DNA from 2 places in the Agromyces sp. Y558 genome. Region 1 is predicted to be linked to the other one. Evidence: predicted binding sites of a transcription regulator. Region 1 holds the regulator's gene; the other holds the start of a gene.
What was found. The regulator LexA, encoded in region 1, represses DNA repair genes until DNA is damaged. The targets are predictions, from matches to a motif close to TCGAACANNTGTTCGA.

Region 1 (7,119 bases):
GTCGCGTCGAGCTCCTCCCGGCTGAGCCCACCGATGAGCTCCAGGCGCACCACGAGCTCGGGACCGGCGAGTCGCGCGTCGGGGTCGCCGGCGAGGAGGGTCACACCGAGCACCGCGAGCTCCCGGTCGATCGAACGACGGAATGCGGCCTCGACCTCTCGGGAATCGAACGGCGGATGCCAGTCCTGGGACTGCGCGACCGCCCAGAGCGCCGGCCTCCGCAGCACGAACTCGGTCGCGGAGCCCGGGTCGAGCACGACGAGATCGGTGCCGTCGTCAGCGGCGGCGAGGGCGACCCGCACTCCGTCGGCCGGCACCGGCCGCGCCATGGGGTTCCATCGCGACATCGCCTGCACCGAGGCGAACACCGGCAGCACCTTGCGCCCGTCAGGTCCCTCGACTGTGACGATCGAGAGCTCTTGGCTCTTGTCGACAGCGAGGCCGTGAGCCCCCGTCTCCGCGCCGCCGGTTCCGAGTTCGGCGAGGAGCGGGATCAGGAGACGCGATCGGGCGAACTCCGCCACAACGGCGGCCTGGCCGATCGTGCCCGCGCGGAAACCGTCCAGCGCGGCGCCGAGGGCCTCCGGTGCCCGGCCGTCGTCGGCGGCATGCGCGTTCGACTGGAACGCCCGCCCCGCCCACGGCACTCCGGCGGAGTCGGTACCAGCACCGGCACCGGCAGCGGACTGCGAGTCGACGGATGCCGCGGCATCCGTCTCACCGCGACCCGGCTCGGCGCCGGGGTCACTGCGAAGCGACATCCAGCGCCTCGGCCAACGTGAAGGCACCGGCGTAGAGCGCCTTGCCCACGATCGCCCCCTCGAGGCCGAGCGGAACGAGCTCACGGAGCGCCATGATGTCGTCGAGGCTCGAGATGCCCCCCGACGCGACGACCGGGCGCGACGTACGGTCGAGAACCTGGCGCAGCAGCTCGAGGTTGGGGCCCTGCAGCGTGCCGTCTTTCGTGACATCGGTGACGACGTAGCGCGCGGCACCGGCTTCTTCGAGTCGGTCCAGGACCTGCCAGAGGTTGCCGCCGTCCTGCGTCCAGCCGCGCGCGGCGAGCGTCGTGCCGCGCACGTCGAGCCCGACAGCGATCGCCTCGCCGTACTGGGCGATCACGGACGCCGCCCACTCGGGGTTCTCGAGCGCTGCCGTACCGAGATTGATGCGCTTGGCGCCGATCGCGAGGGCATGCTCGAGCGACTCGTCATCGCGGATGCCGCCGGAGAGTTCGACGTTCACGCCGCGCACCTGGCGGATGGCCTTCTTCAGCACGCCCGCGTTCGAGCCGCGACCGAAGGCCGCATCGAGGTCGACGAGGTGGATCCACTCCGCTCCCTGGTCGGCCCAATCGACCGCCGCGTCGACGGGGTCGCCGTAGCTGGTCTCGGTGCCGGCCTCACCCTGAGTCAGGCGTACTGCCTTGCCGCCGGCCACATCGACGGCCGGAAGCAATACGAGGCGGGGGGTCTTGTTGAATTCACTCATTCACTGTCCTAGAGATCGCGGTCGCGCCTGCGAATCGGCACAGTCACAGCATCCTAGTCCGACCAAGTCGAAGCGATGTGCACGTGACGGCCGAGCGGCTCAGTCGAGCGTGCCGAGCCAATTGGCGAGCAAGCGGATGCCGGCATCCGACGACTTCTCGGGATGGAATTGCGTCGCCGACAACGGGCCGTTCTCGACGGCTGCGAGGAAGCGACCTCCGTGCTCGGCCCACGTGAGCGCCGGCCGGGGAAACGGTGGCTGCACGTCGAGCAGCCACTCCTGCGCCGCGAAGGAGTGAACGAAGTAGAAGCGCTCGTCCTCGATTCCGGCGAACAGGGCTGAGCCCTCGCCGGGTTCGACCGTGTTCCAGCCCATGTGCGGCAGCACCGGGGCTGGCAGTTCGGTGACGCTGCCCGGCCACTCGCCGAGCCCCTCGGAGTCGACTCCGCGTTCGACGCCCCGCTCGAACATCACCTGCATGCCGACGCAGATGCCCAGCACCGGGCGACCGCCCGCGAGACGGCGATCGATGATCTCTTCACCCCGAACGGCGTGAAGTTGGTCGACCACGGCTTTGAACGCCCCGACGCCCGGCACCACGAGTCCGTCGGCTTCGAGCGCCGCGGCGCGGTCGGCGGTGACGGTCACCTCTGCACCGGCGCGCTCGAGCGCCTTCGCAGCGGAGTGCACGTTGCCCGAGCCGTAGTCGAGCAGGACGACGCGCCGAGTGCGGCTCACAGAGCGCCTTTCGTCGACGGAACGCCGGACACGAGCGGGTCGAACGCCTTCGCTTGGCGGAATGCACGCGCGAACGCCTTGAACTCGGCCTCGGCGATGTGATGCGGGTCGCGGCCGCCGAGCACGTTGACGTGCACGGTCAGGCCCGCGTTGAACGCGATGGCCTCGAAGACGTGCCGCACCATCGACCCGGTGAAGTGCCCGCCGATGAGGTGGTACTCGAACCCGGTCGGCTCTCCGGTGTGCACGAGGAACGGGCGCCCCGAGATGTCGACGACGGCCTGTGCGAGCGCCTCATCGAGCGGCACGAGGGCGTCGCCGTACCGCGAGATGCCGCGCTTGTCGCCGAGCGCCTGCCTGATCGCCTGCCCGAGCACGATGCCGACGTCTTCGACCGTGTGGTGCACGTCGATCTCGATATCGCCGCGTGCCCGCACAGTGAGGTCTGTGAGCGAGTGCTTCGCGAACGCCGTGAGCAGGTGGTCGTAGAACGGCACGCTCGTCTCGATATCGCTCGTGCCGGTGCCGTCGAGATCGATCGAGAGGTCGATGCTCGATTCACTCGTCTCGCGCTGGACCCGGGCGGTGCGCGGCGATCTCGTTGCGGTCATGAGTCGATCCTATTCGGGGCCGAAACGGCGATCGCCTCGAGGAAGGCGGTGGTCTCGGCCTCAGTGCCGGCCGTGACGCGCAGGTGACCGGGGATACCGATCTCGCGGATCAGGATGCCGCGCGCGAGCAGTTGTTCGAAGACCGCATGCGGGTCTTCGACCCCGCCGAAGAGCACGAAGTTCGAGCCGCTGCGATACGGGTGGAATCCGAGTCGAAGGAGCTCGATCGAGATGCGCTCGCGCTGGCTGCGAATCTCTTCGACCATCGCGAGCATCTCGGCCGCGTGCGCCAGGGCGCCGAGGGCGGCCGCCTGGGTGAGCGCGGAGAGGTGGTACGGCAGTCGCACGAGCCGGAGGGCGTCGATGGCGGCCGGATCACCGGCGAGGTAGCCGACGCGGGCACCGGCGAATGCGAACGCCTTGCTCATCGTGCGCGACACGAGCAGCCGGGACCGCCCCGGCAGGAGCGTGAGCGCACTCGGAGTTCCGGGGTCGGCGAACTCGAAGTAGGCCTCATCGACGACCACGATGCCGCGCGCCGCGTCGACGACCGCCTCGATCGTCTCGAGTGAGAGCGGCGTACCCGTCGGGTTGTTCGGCGCGCAGAGCAGCACGATGTCGGGATCGTGCTCTCGCAGCGCCGCTACGGCCGTTTCGGGGCTGAGTTCGAACTCGTCATCGCGACCGGCGGTGACCCACTCGGTGCCGGTGCCGGAGGCCAGCAGGCCGTACATCGAATAGGTCGGGGCGAAGCCCAGCACGGTGCGGCCCGACCCGCCGTATGCCTGAAGAATGTGCTGGAGCACTTCGTTCGAACCATTCGCGGCCCACATCTGCGCCGGCTCGAGGCCGTGGCCCAGATAGCCGGCGAGTGCATGGCGCAACTCGGTGAACTCTCGATCGGGATAGCGATTGAGGGTGAGAATGGCGGCGGCGACGCGAGCGACCACATCGTGTGCGACGTCTTCGGGAATCGGATGCGTGTTCTCGTTGACGTTCAGCGCGACCGGAACGGACTGCTGCGGAGCCCCGTACGGGGTGCGACCACGAAGGTCATCGCGGATGGGGAGGTCTTCAAGACTCGTCACCCTTCAATGCTAACGATGCGCACCGAGGCCATTCGGCCAAGCCGTCATCGACCGACGGAAGCCCGAAGCTTCGCCTATTCGCGTGTCACGGGACGGCGGGAAGTGCGAGGCGCTGACCGGGTTCGACCACCGCGTCATCGAGCCCGTTGAGTCGCATGATCTCAGCAATGATCTCTCGCACATCGGCCCCGGGGTCGATCGACTCGGCGATCTCCCAGAGCGAATCGCCTTGCCCGACCGTCGTGTACTCGAACGACGCAGCCTCGAACGAGACGCCCCTGGATTCGACGTCGGCCGCGGCGCCGCCCGCGCCGATCACCGCCACGAATGCCCACACCACGAGCGGAAGTGCGGCGAGCGACGTGAACACGATGCGACCCCGTCGCGTCAGCCGGAGCGTCGTGCGCGCGGGAGTCACCGACGCCGCCTCCTCTCGCGGAAGGGCCCTCGGGGGCTGGAAGCCGGTCGTTGCGATCGCTGCACTCATGTCACACCTCCTGTAGGAGTCGCATCCGACCCTCGGCCGGGAGGGCCGGATGCGAAACTCTGTTCCGAACATACATTCGAATGACGAACAACGCAAGGGCGGACGCGGGGAATTCCGACGGACGGATTCCGCGACACACTCGAACAAATGTTTGCCGCGCGCGCGAGAGGCGGATACAGTTTCGAATGTCTGGAAGGGAGTCGACCGGACATCACCGACATCCGGTCGCGAAGCGGCCGCTACGAGGGGCGAAGACGTTGAGCACCGACATCGACGACGTGCAGGCGGCCGGCAGGCCACGCCGCCGAAAGAGCTTGAGCGCCAAGCAGATCTCGATCCTCGAGATGATCCAGCGCTCGGTCTCCAGTCGCGGCTACCCGCCGAGCATGCGCGAGATCGGTGACGCCGTCGGCCTCTCCTCGCTCTCGAGCGTCACGCACCAGTTGAACCAGCTCGAGCTCGCCGGGTACCTTCGGCGCGACCCCAACCGCCCTCGTGCGCTCGAAGTGCTCATTCAATTGCCCGGTGTCACCGAGCGCGCTGTGACCTCCTCCGACCCGACCCCGGTCGGTGACGCGGCCATGGTGCCGCTGGTCGGCCGTATCGCCGCGGGCGTGCCGATCACGGCCGAACAGCAGATCGACGAGGTGTTCCCCCTCCCCCGCCAACTGGTCGGCAAAGGCGAGCTGTTCATGCTGAAGGTCGTGGGCGACTCCATGATCGACGCCGCGATCTGCGACGGCGACTGGGTCGTGGTGCGATCGCAGCGCACAGCAGAGAATGGTGAGATCGTCGCGGCGATGCTCGACGGTGAGGCGACCGTGAAGGTGTTCCGCCAGCGCGACGGTCACACCTGGCTGCTGCCGCGGAACAGCGCGTTCGAGCCCATCGTCGGCGACCATGCCGAAGTGCTCGGCAAGATCGTCGCGGTGCTCCGAGCAGTCTGACTGGGCAACCCCGCCAGTCCGTTCCGGAGCGGCGGGGAGGCCCGGCTCTATGCTGCAGCCTGAACCGCGGGTCGAGCCGCGGCGAGAGCGCTCCCGACCGCGGCAGGCGTCAACGCGTTGAACCAGTCGAACACTGCATCCATGAACCCCGCGTGATCGTCACGGAACACCGTGTGGCCCGTGCCGCGCAGGGTCGCGACGGTCATGCCCTGTCCGCGCAGCTGCCGGGCGATCTTCGCCGTGATCAGCAGGCTCTTCTCCGCCAGGAGCACCAGAGTGGGGGCGACGAGGCGCACGGGCGGCACCAGCGGTCGCGTATCGGTGAAACCGAGGATGGTGCGCTTGTCCCAGTCTCGAAGCGTCGCGAGCTCGATCTCGACGTCGACCGCACTCCACTTCGGATTCATGCGCACCAGGGCCGACCGGCGCGGCCTCGGTGCTATCGCGAAGAATGCCTTGAACGCCCACCCCTTCACGCCCTTCGGGAAGGAGAAGGCCGGGTCGATGTAGATCGCCGCGCGAGGCGCAAGCCGATCGGCGACCAGGCTCGCCACCAGTCCGCCGAGCGAGTGACCCATGACGAGATCGGGCGGGCCGTCGAGCATCGGCGTGAGCGTCTCGACGACGTCGCTCGCCCACGCGGCGGGCGAGTAGTGCACAGCACGCGGGCTGCGTCCATGACCCGTCAGGTCGACCGCGAGCACCCGGAATCCCTGCGCCTCGAGTTCGGCAGTCACTCGGTGCCACGCACGGGAATCGGACATGATGCCGTGGATGAGGACCGCCGTTCGCGAACCCCCGCCGGATTCGTGGACCGCGAGTTGCATGAGACCAAGCTACGCGCTGCGGCTGTGCGTCGCCTCGGCACTAGCCGAGCGTCGGCCGTACGCTGGCCGAGCCCCATCCGCACGCTGACCGAACGGATGCCGAACGGATGCCGCGAGCCGCGGCATCCGCTCGCCCGTGCTACCCGGCGAGTACCGAAGCGGCGCGACCGGCCCGCACCGCACGGGTCGCCTCGACGATGTGCCGCAGCGACTCGACGGTCTCGTCGTAGCCGCGCGTCTTCAGGCCGCAGTCGGGGTTGACCCAGAGCCGGGTGGCGGGAATCGCGGCGGCTGCGCGCTCGAGGAGCGCCTGCACCTCGTCGACGCTCGGCACGCGCGGCGAGTGGATGTCGTAGACGCCCGGGCCGATGCCGTGATCGAATCCGCTCGTCTCGATGTCGTCGACGACCTCCATGCGGCTGCGGGCCGCTTCGATCGAGGTGACGTCGGCGTCGAGGTTCTTGATCGCATCGATCACGACGCCGAATTCCGAATAGCAGAGGTGCGTATGCACTTGCGTCGCGGAGTCCGCACCGCCGGTCGCGAGGCGGAAGGCACCGACCGACCAGTCGAGGTAGGCGGGCTGGTCGGCGCGCTTCAGCGGCAGCAGCTCTCGGAGCGCGGGTTCGTCGACCTGGATGACCCGGATGCCAGCCGCCTCGAGATCGGAGATCTCGTCGCGCAGGGCGAGTGCAACCTGTCGCGCCGTGGCGCCGAGCGGCTGGTCATCACGCACGAACGACCAGGCGAGGATCGTGACAGGGCCAGTCAACATGCCCTTCATGGGCTGCTCGGTCAGCGCCTGGGCGAACGCGGACCATTCGACCGTCATCGGCGCTGGCCGCGAGACATCGCCCCAGAGGATCGAAGGACGCGTGCAGCGCGAGCCGTACGACTGCACCCAGCCGTGCTTGGTGACCGCGAACCCGT
Region 2 (7,119 bases), on a different contig from region 1:
CGGGTGACCACCGCGCGCGGCGCCTCGTCAGCGAGCGTCACAGCAAGGTACGGGTAGGACTTGTCATCTTTGAACTGCACGTTGAACGGCGGGTCGAACTCGTTGATCCACGTGAACTCGAGCTGCAGCGCCTCGACTTCGTTCGCGACGACCGTCCATTCCACCGAAGCTGCGGTGGTGACCATCCGGCGGGTGCGCTCGTGCAGCGTGTGGAGGGGGGCGAAGTAATTCGACAGTCGCGCGCGCAGGTTCTTCGCCTTGCCGACGTACAACACGCGCCGGTCGGCGTCACGGAACCGATAGACGCCGGGAGATGTGGGGATCTCGCCCGTCTTCGGGCGGTACGGGACGCCCTGCGTGCTCGACAATGCTGTGTTCATCGCCTCAGCTGGCGACCTCGGCTCGCACCGACGCCGCGTCGAGCATCTCGCGCAGGAAGTAGCCGGTGTGACTCTCGGGCATGGCCGCGACCTGTTCTGGTGTGCCGGTCGCCACGATCTGGCCGCCACCCGACCCGCCTTCGGGTCCGAGGTCGATGATCCAGTCGGCCGACTTGATGACATCGAGACTGTGTTCGATCACGATCACAGTGTTGCCCTTATCGACGAGCTTGCCAAGCACCTTGAGCAGCTTCTGCACGTCTTCGAAGTGCAGACCGGTGGTCGGCTCGTCGAGCACGTACACGCTACGGCCGTTGGAACGACGTTGCAGCTCGGTTGCGAGCTTCACGCGCTGCGCCTCGCCGCCGGAGAGCGTCGTGGCGCTCTGTCCGAGCTGCACGTAACCGAGGCCGACATCGACGAGCGTCTTCAGGTAGCGGTGGATCGCCGAGATGGGCTCGAAGAACTCAGCCGCCTCACTGATCGGCATCTCGAGCACTTCGGCGATGTTCTTGCCCTTGTAGTGCACCTGGAGGGTCTCGCGGTTGTACCGCTTGCCACCGCACACCTCGCACGCGACGTAGACGTCGGGCAGGAAGTTCATCTCGATCTTGATCGTGCCGTCACCCGAGCACGCCTCGCAACGGCCGCCCTTGACGTTGAAGCTGAACCGGCCGGGGAGGTAGCCACGGGCCTTCGACTCGGTCGTCTCGGAGAAGAGGGTGCGAATGCGGTCGAAGACACCGGTGTAGGTGGCCGGGTTCGATCGCGGCGTGCGCCCGATCGGTGCCTGGTCGACATGCACCACCTTGTCGAGCTGATCGAGCCCGGTGACGCGACGGTGCTTGCCCGCGACCTTCCGGGCGCCGTTGAGGCGGTTCGCGAGCACCCGGTACAGGATGTCGTTCACGAGTGACGACTTGCCCGAGCCGCTCACGCCGGTCACGGCGGTGAGGATGCCGAGCGGGAACTCGACGTCGACACCGCGCAGGTTGTTGGCCTCTGCGCCCTGCACGGTGATCGTGCGCTCGGGGTCGACGGGGCGGCGCGTCTCGGGAATCGGAATCGCCTTGCGGCCCGACAGGTAGTCGCCCGTGAGTGAACGCGTGTTCTTCACGAGATCGGCGTAGCTGCCGGAGTGCACGACAGTGCCGCCGTTCACGCCCGCGCCCGGTCCGATGTCGACGATCCAGTCGGCCGTGCGGATCGTGTCTTCATCGTGTTCGACGACGATGAGGGTATTGCCGAGATCGCGAAGTGCGATCAGGGTGTCGATGAGTCGACGGTTGTCACGCTGGTGGAGGCCGATGCTCGGCTCGTCGAGCACGTAGAGCACGCCGGTGAGACCGGAACCGATCTGCGTCGCCAGACGGATGCGCTGCGCTTCTCCGCCGGAGAGGGTTGCCGCCGCGCGAGAGAGGTCGAGATAGCTGAGCCCGACGCGGATCAGGAAGTCGAGACGCAGCTTGATCTCGCGCAGCACCTGCGCGGCGATGGCCTTCTCGCGATCACTGAGTTCGAGGCGATCCATGAATGCACGGGCGTCGGTGAGACTCAGCAGGCCGACGTCGGCGATGCTCGCGTCGTGGATGAGCACCGACAGCACCTCGGGCTTCAGACGCTTGCCGTCGCAGACCGGGCACGGCACCTCTCGCAGGTACTCCGACCAGCGCGCGCGCTGCACATCGGTCTCGGCCTGCAGGTACTGACGCTCGATGTAGGGCACGACGCCCTCGAAGCCGGAGGTGTAGCTCATCTCGCGGCCGTAGCGGTTGCGCCACTTCACCTTGACCTCGAAGTTGTCACCACGGAGCACTGCCTGGCGAGCCACCTCGTCGAGCTCCTCCCACGGGGTATCGAGCGAGAACTCGAGATCTCGGGCGAGCCCGCCGAGGAGCTTCTCGTAGTAGTTGTAGAGACTCTTGCCCTGCGAGGTCCATGGAATGATGACCCCCTCGGTGATGCTCAGGCTCGGGTCGCCGAGCAGCAGCGCATCGTCGACCGACATTCGCGTGCCGAGCCCGGAGCACTCTGGGCAGGCACCGAACGGCGCGTTGAACGAGAAGGTGCGCGGTTCGATTTCGGTGAGTTGGATCGGGTGCTGATTGGGGCAGGAGAGCTTCTCGGAGAACGTCGCCCATGCGGCCGGCCCGGTCTCGTCGATGTAGTTGATCTGCACGACGCCGTCGGTCAGTCGCAGCGCCGTCTCGAGGGAGTCGGTGAGGCGGCCGAGCATGTCGGGGCTTGCGACGAGCCGGTCGATCACCACCGAGATGTCGTGCTTGACCTGCTTCTTCAGCGTCGGCGGTTCATCGAGTCTGATGACGTCGCCGTCGACGACGGCGCGCGTGTACCCCTGGGCGGCGAGGTCGCGGAAGAGGTCGACGAACTCGCCCTTCTTCTTCGACACGACCGGGCTCACGACCTGGTAGCGGGTGCCCTCAGCCAACTCCATGAGCTGGTCTGCGATCTGCTGCACCGTCTGCCGCTGGATGCGCTCACCGCAGACCGGGCAGTGCGGCACACCGATGCGCGCCCAAAGGAGGCGCATGTAGTCGTAGATCTCGGTGATCGTGCCGACGGTCGAGCGCGGGTTCCGGTTCGTCGACTTCTGGTCGATCGAGACTGCAGGGCTCAGGCCCTCGATGAAGTCGACATCAGGGCGGTCGACCTGCCCCAGGAACTGGCGAGCGTAGGCCGAGAGCGACTCGACGTAACGTCGCTGCCCTTCGGCGAAGATCGTGTCGAACGCGAGCGAGGACTTGCCCGAGCCCGAGAGACCTGTGAACACCACCATCGCATCACGCGGGATCTCGACGTCGACGTTCTGCAGGTTGTGTACGCGGGCACCGCGAACACTCAGGTGCGAATGGGCATCGAGACGTGAAACTGACACCCTTCGAGTTTAGAGAGCACCACCGACACGGATGCCTCGCGCACACGCGCTCTGAGCGAACATACGTTCGAATCGGGGCGAGATCACGGCTCGCTCGGCCTGAGCGCGAACCGGGCGATGGACGCGGCGGCAACGCGCGCGCGCCAGAGAAACAGGGATCGCTCTTCAGCCAAGGTGACCGGCTTTCTCCATCTGGCGGAGCTCGCGCTTGAGATCGGAGACCTCGTCACGCAAGCGCGCGGCGAGTTCGAACTTCAATTCGCCGGCCGCAACGAGCATCTGCTCGTTGAGATCGCGGATGAGGTCTTCGAGGTCGTTCGCGCCGGCCGCAGCGATGCCCTCGCGCCGGAGGTTCGGCACCGGCGCCTTCTTCTTCGCATCGCGACCGGCGAGCAGGGCGGCGGTGTCGGCGCCTTCGCGTGCGAGCACCTGGGTGATGTCGGCGATGCGCTTGCGAAGCGGTTGCGGGTCAATGCCGTTGACGCGGTTGTACTCGAGCTGACGATCTCGTCGTCTCGTCGTCTCGTCGATCGCCGACTTCATCGAATCGGTGAGCACATCGGCATACATGTGCACCTCACCCGAGACGTTTCGCGCGGCACGACCGATCGTCTGGATGAGTGACGTCGACGACCGCAGGAACCCCTCTTTGTCAGCGTCGAGGATCGCGACGAGGGACACCTCGGGCAGGTCGAGCCCTTCACGAAGAAGGTTGATGCCGACCAGGACGTCGTACACACCCGCCCGGAGTTCGGTCAACAACTCGACGCGGCGCAGCGTGTCGACATCTGAGTGGAGGTAGCGCACTCGCACCCCAGCCTCGGAGAGGAAGTCGGTGAGCTCTTCGGCCATCTTCTTGGTGAGGGTCGTGACGAGCACGCGCTCGTTTCGCTCGGCGCGAATGCGGATCTCGTCGAGAAGATCATCGATCTGGCCCTTCGACGGCTTCACGATGATCTGCGGATCGACGAGTCCTGTCGGGCGGATGATCTGCTCCACCACGCCGTCGGCGATGCCCATCTCGTAGCGACCGGGTGTGGCCGAGAGATAGACGGTCTGACCGACGCGCGCCTTGAACTCATCCCACTTCAGCGGTCGGTTGTCGAGCGCGCTCGGCAGGCGGAACCCGTGCTCGACGAGAGTGCGCTTGCGGGAGGAGTCGCCCTCGTACATCGCGCCGATCTGGGGAACCGTGACGTGCGACTCGTCGATCACCACGAGGAAGTCGTCGGCAAAGTAGTCGAGGAGGCAATGCGGGGCCTCCCCCGCCTGTCGGCCGTCGATGTGCCTCGAGTAGTTCTCGATGCCAGAGCAGAAGCCGATCTGCTCCATCATCTCGAGGTCGAATGTCGTGCGCATGCGCAGCCGCTGCGCTTCGAGCAGCTTGCCCTCGCGCTCGAGCTCGGCGAGCCGCTCTTCGAGTTCGATGCGGATCGTGCCGATCGCCCGCTGCATCACATCGGTGCTCGCCACGTAGTGCGACCCCGGGAACACCGCCACCGAGTCGAGCTTTGCAACTACCTGCCCGGTCAGCGGATGCAAGCTGTACAGCGCTTCGATCTCATCGCCGAACATCTCGATGCGGATCGCCAGTTCTTCGTAGATCGGAATGATCTCGATCGTGTCGCCACGCACTCGGAAATTGCCGCGCGAGAAGTCGACGTCGTTGCGCTGGTACTGCATCGAGACGAACTTGCGGATGAGCCAGTCGCGATCAACCCGTTGACCGACCTGCAGCGGCATCATGGCACCGAGGTACTCCTCAGGCGTACCGAGGCCGTAGATGCACGAAACCGACGAGACGACCACGACGTCGCGCCGGCTCAGCAATGAGTTCGTGGTGGAGTGCCGGAGCCGTTCGACTTCAGCGTTGACCGACGAGTCCTTCTCGATGAAGGTGTCGGTCTGCGGCACGTACGCCTCGGGCTGGTAGTAGTCGTAGTACGAGACGAAGTACTCGACCGCGTTGTTGGGCATGAGTTCGCGGAACTCGTTGGCCAGTTGCGCGGCCAGCGTCTTGTTGTGTGCGAGCACGAGCGTGGGCCGCTGCACCTGTTCAATGAGCCAGGCGGTGGTCGCCGACTTACCGGTGCCGGTCGCACCCAGCAGCACGACGTCGGTCTCGCCCGCGTTGATGCGACCTGCGAGTTCGGCGATCGCCGCCGGCTGGTCGCCGCTCGGGACGTACTCGCTGATGACCTCGAATGGTCGAACGGATCGTGTGGCCTGCATGCTCTCCAGTCTAGGATCGCCCGCCGACACCACGGCTGGGAGCGTTCTCGGACTGGCAGCGCACTACGCCTGAGCGCGCTCCTCGACGATTCGCCGCCAGAGGGCGTCGGTCTCACTCATCGTGTGCGCGAGCGACCCATCGGTGTCGATCACGACGTCGGCGATCGCGAGCCGCGCGGTGTTGTCGACCTGCGCGTCGACGCGAGCCTCAGCCTGGATCGGTTCGAGACCTCGATCCTTCACGAGCCGTTCCACCTGGGTGCGCCGCGGCGCGTTCGTCACGACGATGAGATCGAAGGGGTGGTCGACGGATGCCTCGACGAGGAGCGGAACGTCGTAGACGACGACCGCATCGGGGTCCTCCCGTTCGGCCTTCGCGAAGAGCTTGGCCGAGAGTTCGCGCACGGCTGGATGAACGATCGCGTTGAGCTTCGCGAGTGCGACCGGGTCGCCGAACACCTGCTCACCGAGTTTCGCCCGATCGAGCGACCCGTCGCGGTGCAGCACGTCGTCGCCGAACTCGGCGACGATCGCTGCCAGTGCGGGCGTGCCCGGCTCCACCACTCGCCGTGCGAGCTGGTCGGCATCGATGTGCACGGCGCCATGCTCGTAGAGCCGACGTGCGACGGTGGACTTTCCTGAGGCGATGCCGCCCGTGAGACCGATCAGATACACGCCACCACTCTAACCGTGCGACACTCGACGCGACGCCACCAGGAGGCGGGCCGACCGCGCCATGAACGCCGGAAGGCCGGCTCCCGAGGGAACCGGCCTTCCGAATTGCGGGTCGTGACTAGTTGTTGCTCGAGAGCTTCTCGCGCAGCGCCGCGAGCGACGCGTCATCGGCGAGGGTACCCGCGCCGGCGGAGTCGCCCGTGAACGACGGAGCACTCGTGGTGAACGAGTCGTCGGCGGCAGCAGCAATGCTCGCTTGCGCGACCTGCTTCTTGTGCGCCTCCCAACGAGCCTGGGCGGCAGCGTAGTCCTGCTCCCACTTCTCGCGCTGAGTATCGAAGCCCTCGCGCCACTCGTTGGTCTCGGGGTCGAAGCCCTCGGGGTACTTGTAGTTGCCCGCCTCGTCGTACTCGGTGAGCATGCCGTAGAGCGCCGGGTCGAACTCGGTGCTCTCGGGGTCGACGCCCTCGTTCGCCTGCTTCAGCGAGAGCGAGATGCGGCGACGCTCGAGGTCGATGTCGATGACCTTGACGAAGACCTCTTCGCCGACCGACACGACCTGCTCGGCGAGCTCGACGTGCTTGCCCGACAGCTCGGAGATGTGGACGAGGCCCTCGATGCCATCGGCAACGCGAACGAACGCACCGAACGGAACGAGCTTCGTGACCTTACCCGGGGCGACCTGGCCGATCGCGTGGGTACGGGCGAAGACCTGCCACGGGTCTTCCTGCGTCGCCTTGAGCGAGAGCGAGACGCGCTCGCGGTCGAGCTCGACGGAGAGCACCTCGACGGTGACCTCCTGGCCGACCTCGACGACCTCGCTGGCGTGCTCGATGTGCTTCCACGAGAGCTCGGAGACGTGGACGAGACCGTCGACGCCGCCCAGGTCGACGAACGCACCGAAGTTGACGATCGACGAGATGACGCCCTTGCGGA

Region 2: uvrA (excinuclease ABC subunit UvrA) is a predicted target of LexA. The motif match lies at 3,332-3,347, and genes of this name have one in related genera.

What each region holds. Positions count from the first base shown of each region.
Region 1 covers NZ_JCAIUH010000001.1:2,482,804-2,489,922, reverse strand. The annotation lists gene AC1C2T_RS11615 (SseB family protein) at 1-761, opposite strand, end outside; gene priA (bifunctional 1-(5-phosphoribosyl)-5-((5-phosphoribosylamino)methylideneamino)imidazole-4-carboxamide isomerase/phosphoribosylanthranilate isomerase PriA) at 745-1,491, opposite strand; gene hisH (imidazole glycerol phosphate synthase subunit HisH) at 1,591-2,229, opposite strand; gene hisB (imidazoleglycerol-phosphate dehydratase HisB) at 2,226-2,840, opposite strand; gene AC1C2T_RS11595 (histidinol-phosphate transaminase) at 2,837-3,928, opposite strand; gene AC1C2T_RS11590 (LysM peptidoglycan-binding domain-containing protein) at 4,014-4,415, opposite strand; gene lexA (transcriptional repressor LexA) at 4,685-5,362, shown strand; gene AC1C2T_RS11580 (alpha/beta fold hydrolase) at 5,410-6,189, opposite strand; gene metE (5-methyltetrahydropteroyltriglutamate--homocysteine S-methyltransferase) at 6,329-7,119, opposite strand, start outside.
Region 2 covers NZ_JCAIUH010000003.1:537,049-544,167, forward strand. The annotation lists gene uvrC (excinuclease ABC subunit UvrC) at 1-380, opposite strand, end outside; gene uvrA (excinuclease ABC subunit UvrA) at 385-3,276, opposite strand; gene uvrB (excinuclease ABC subunit UvrB) at 3,442-5,508, opposite strand; gene coaE (dephospho-CoA kinase) at 5,572-6,183, opposite strand; gene rpsA (30S ribosomal protein S1) at 6,302-7,119, opposite strand, start outside.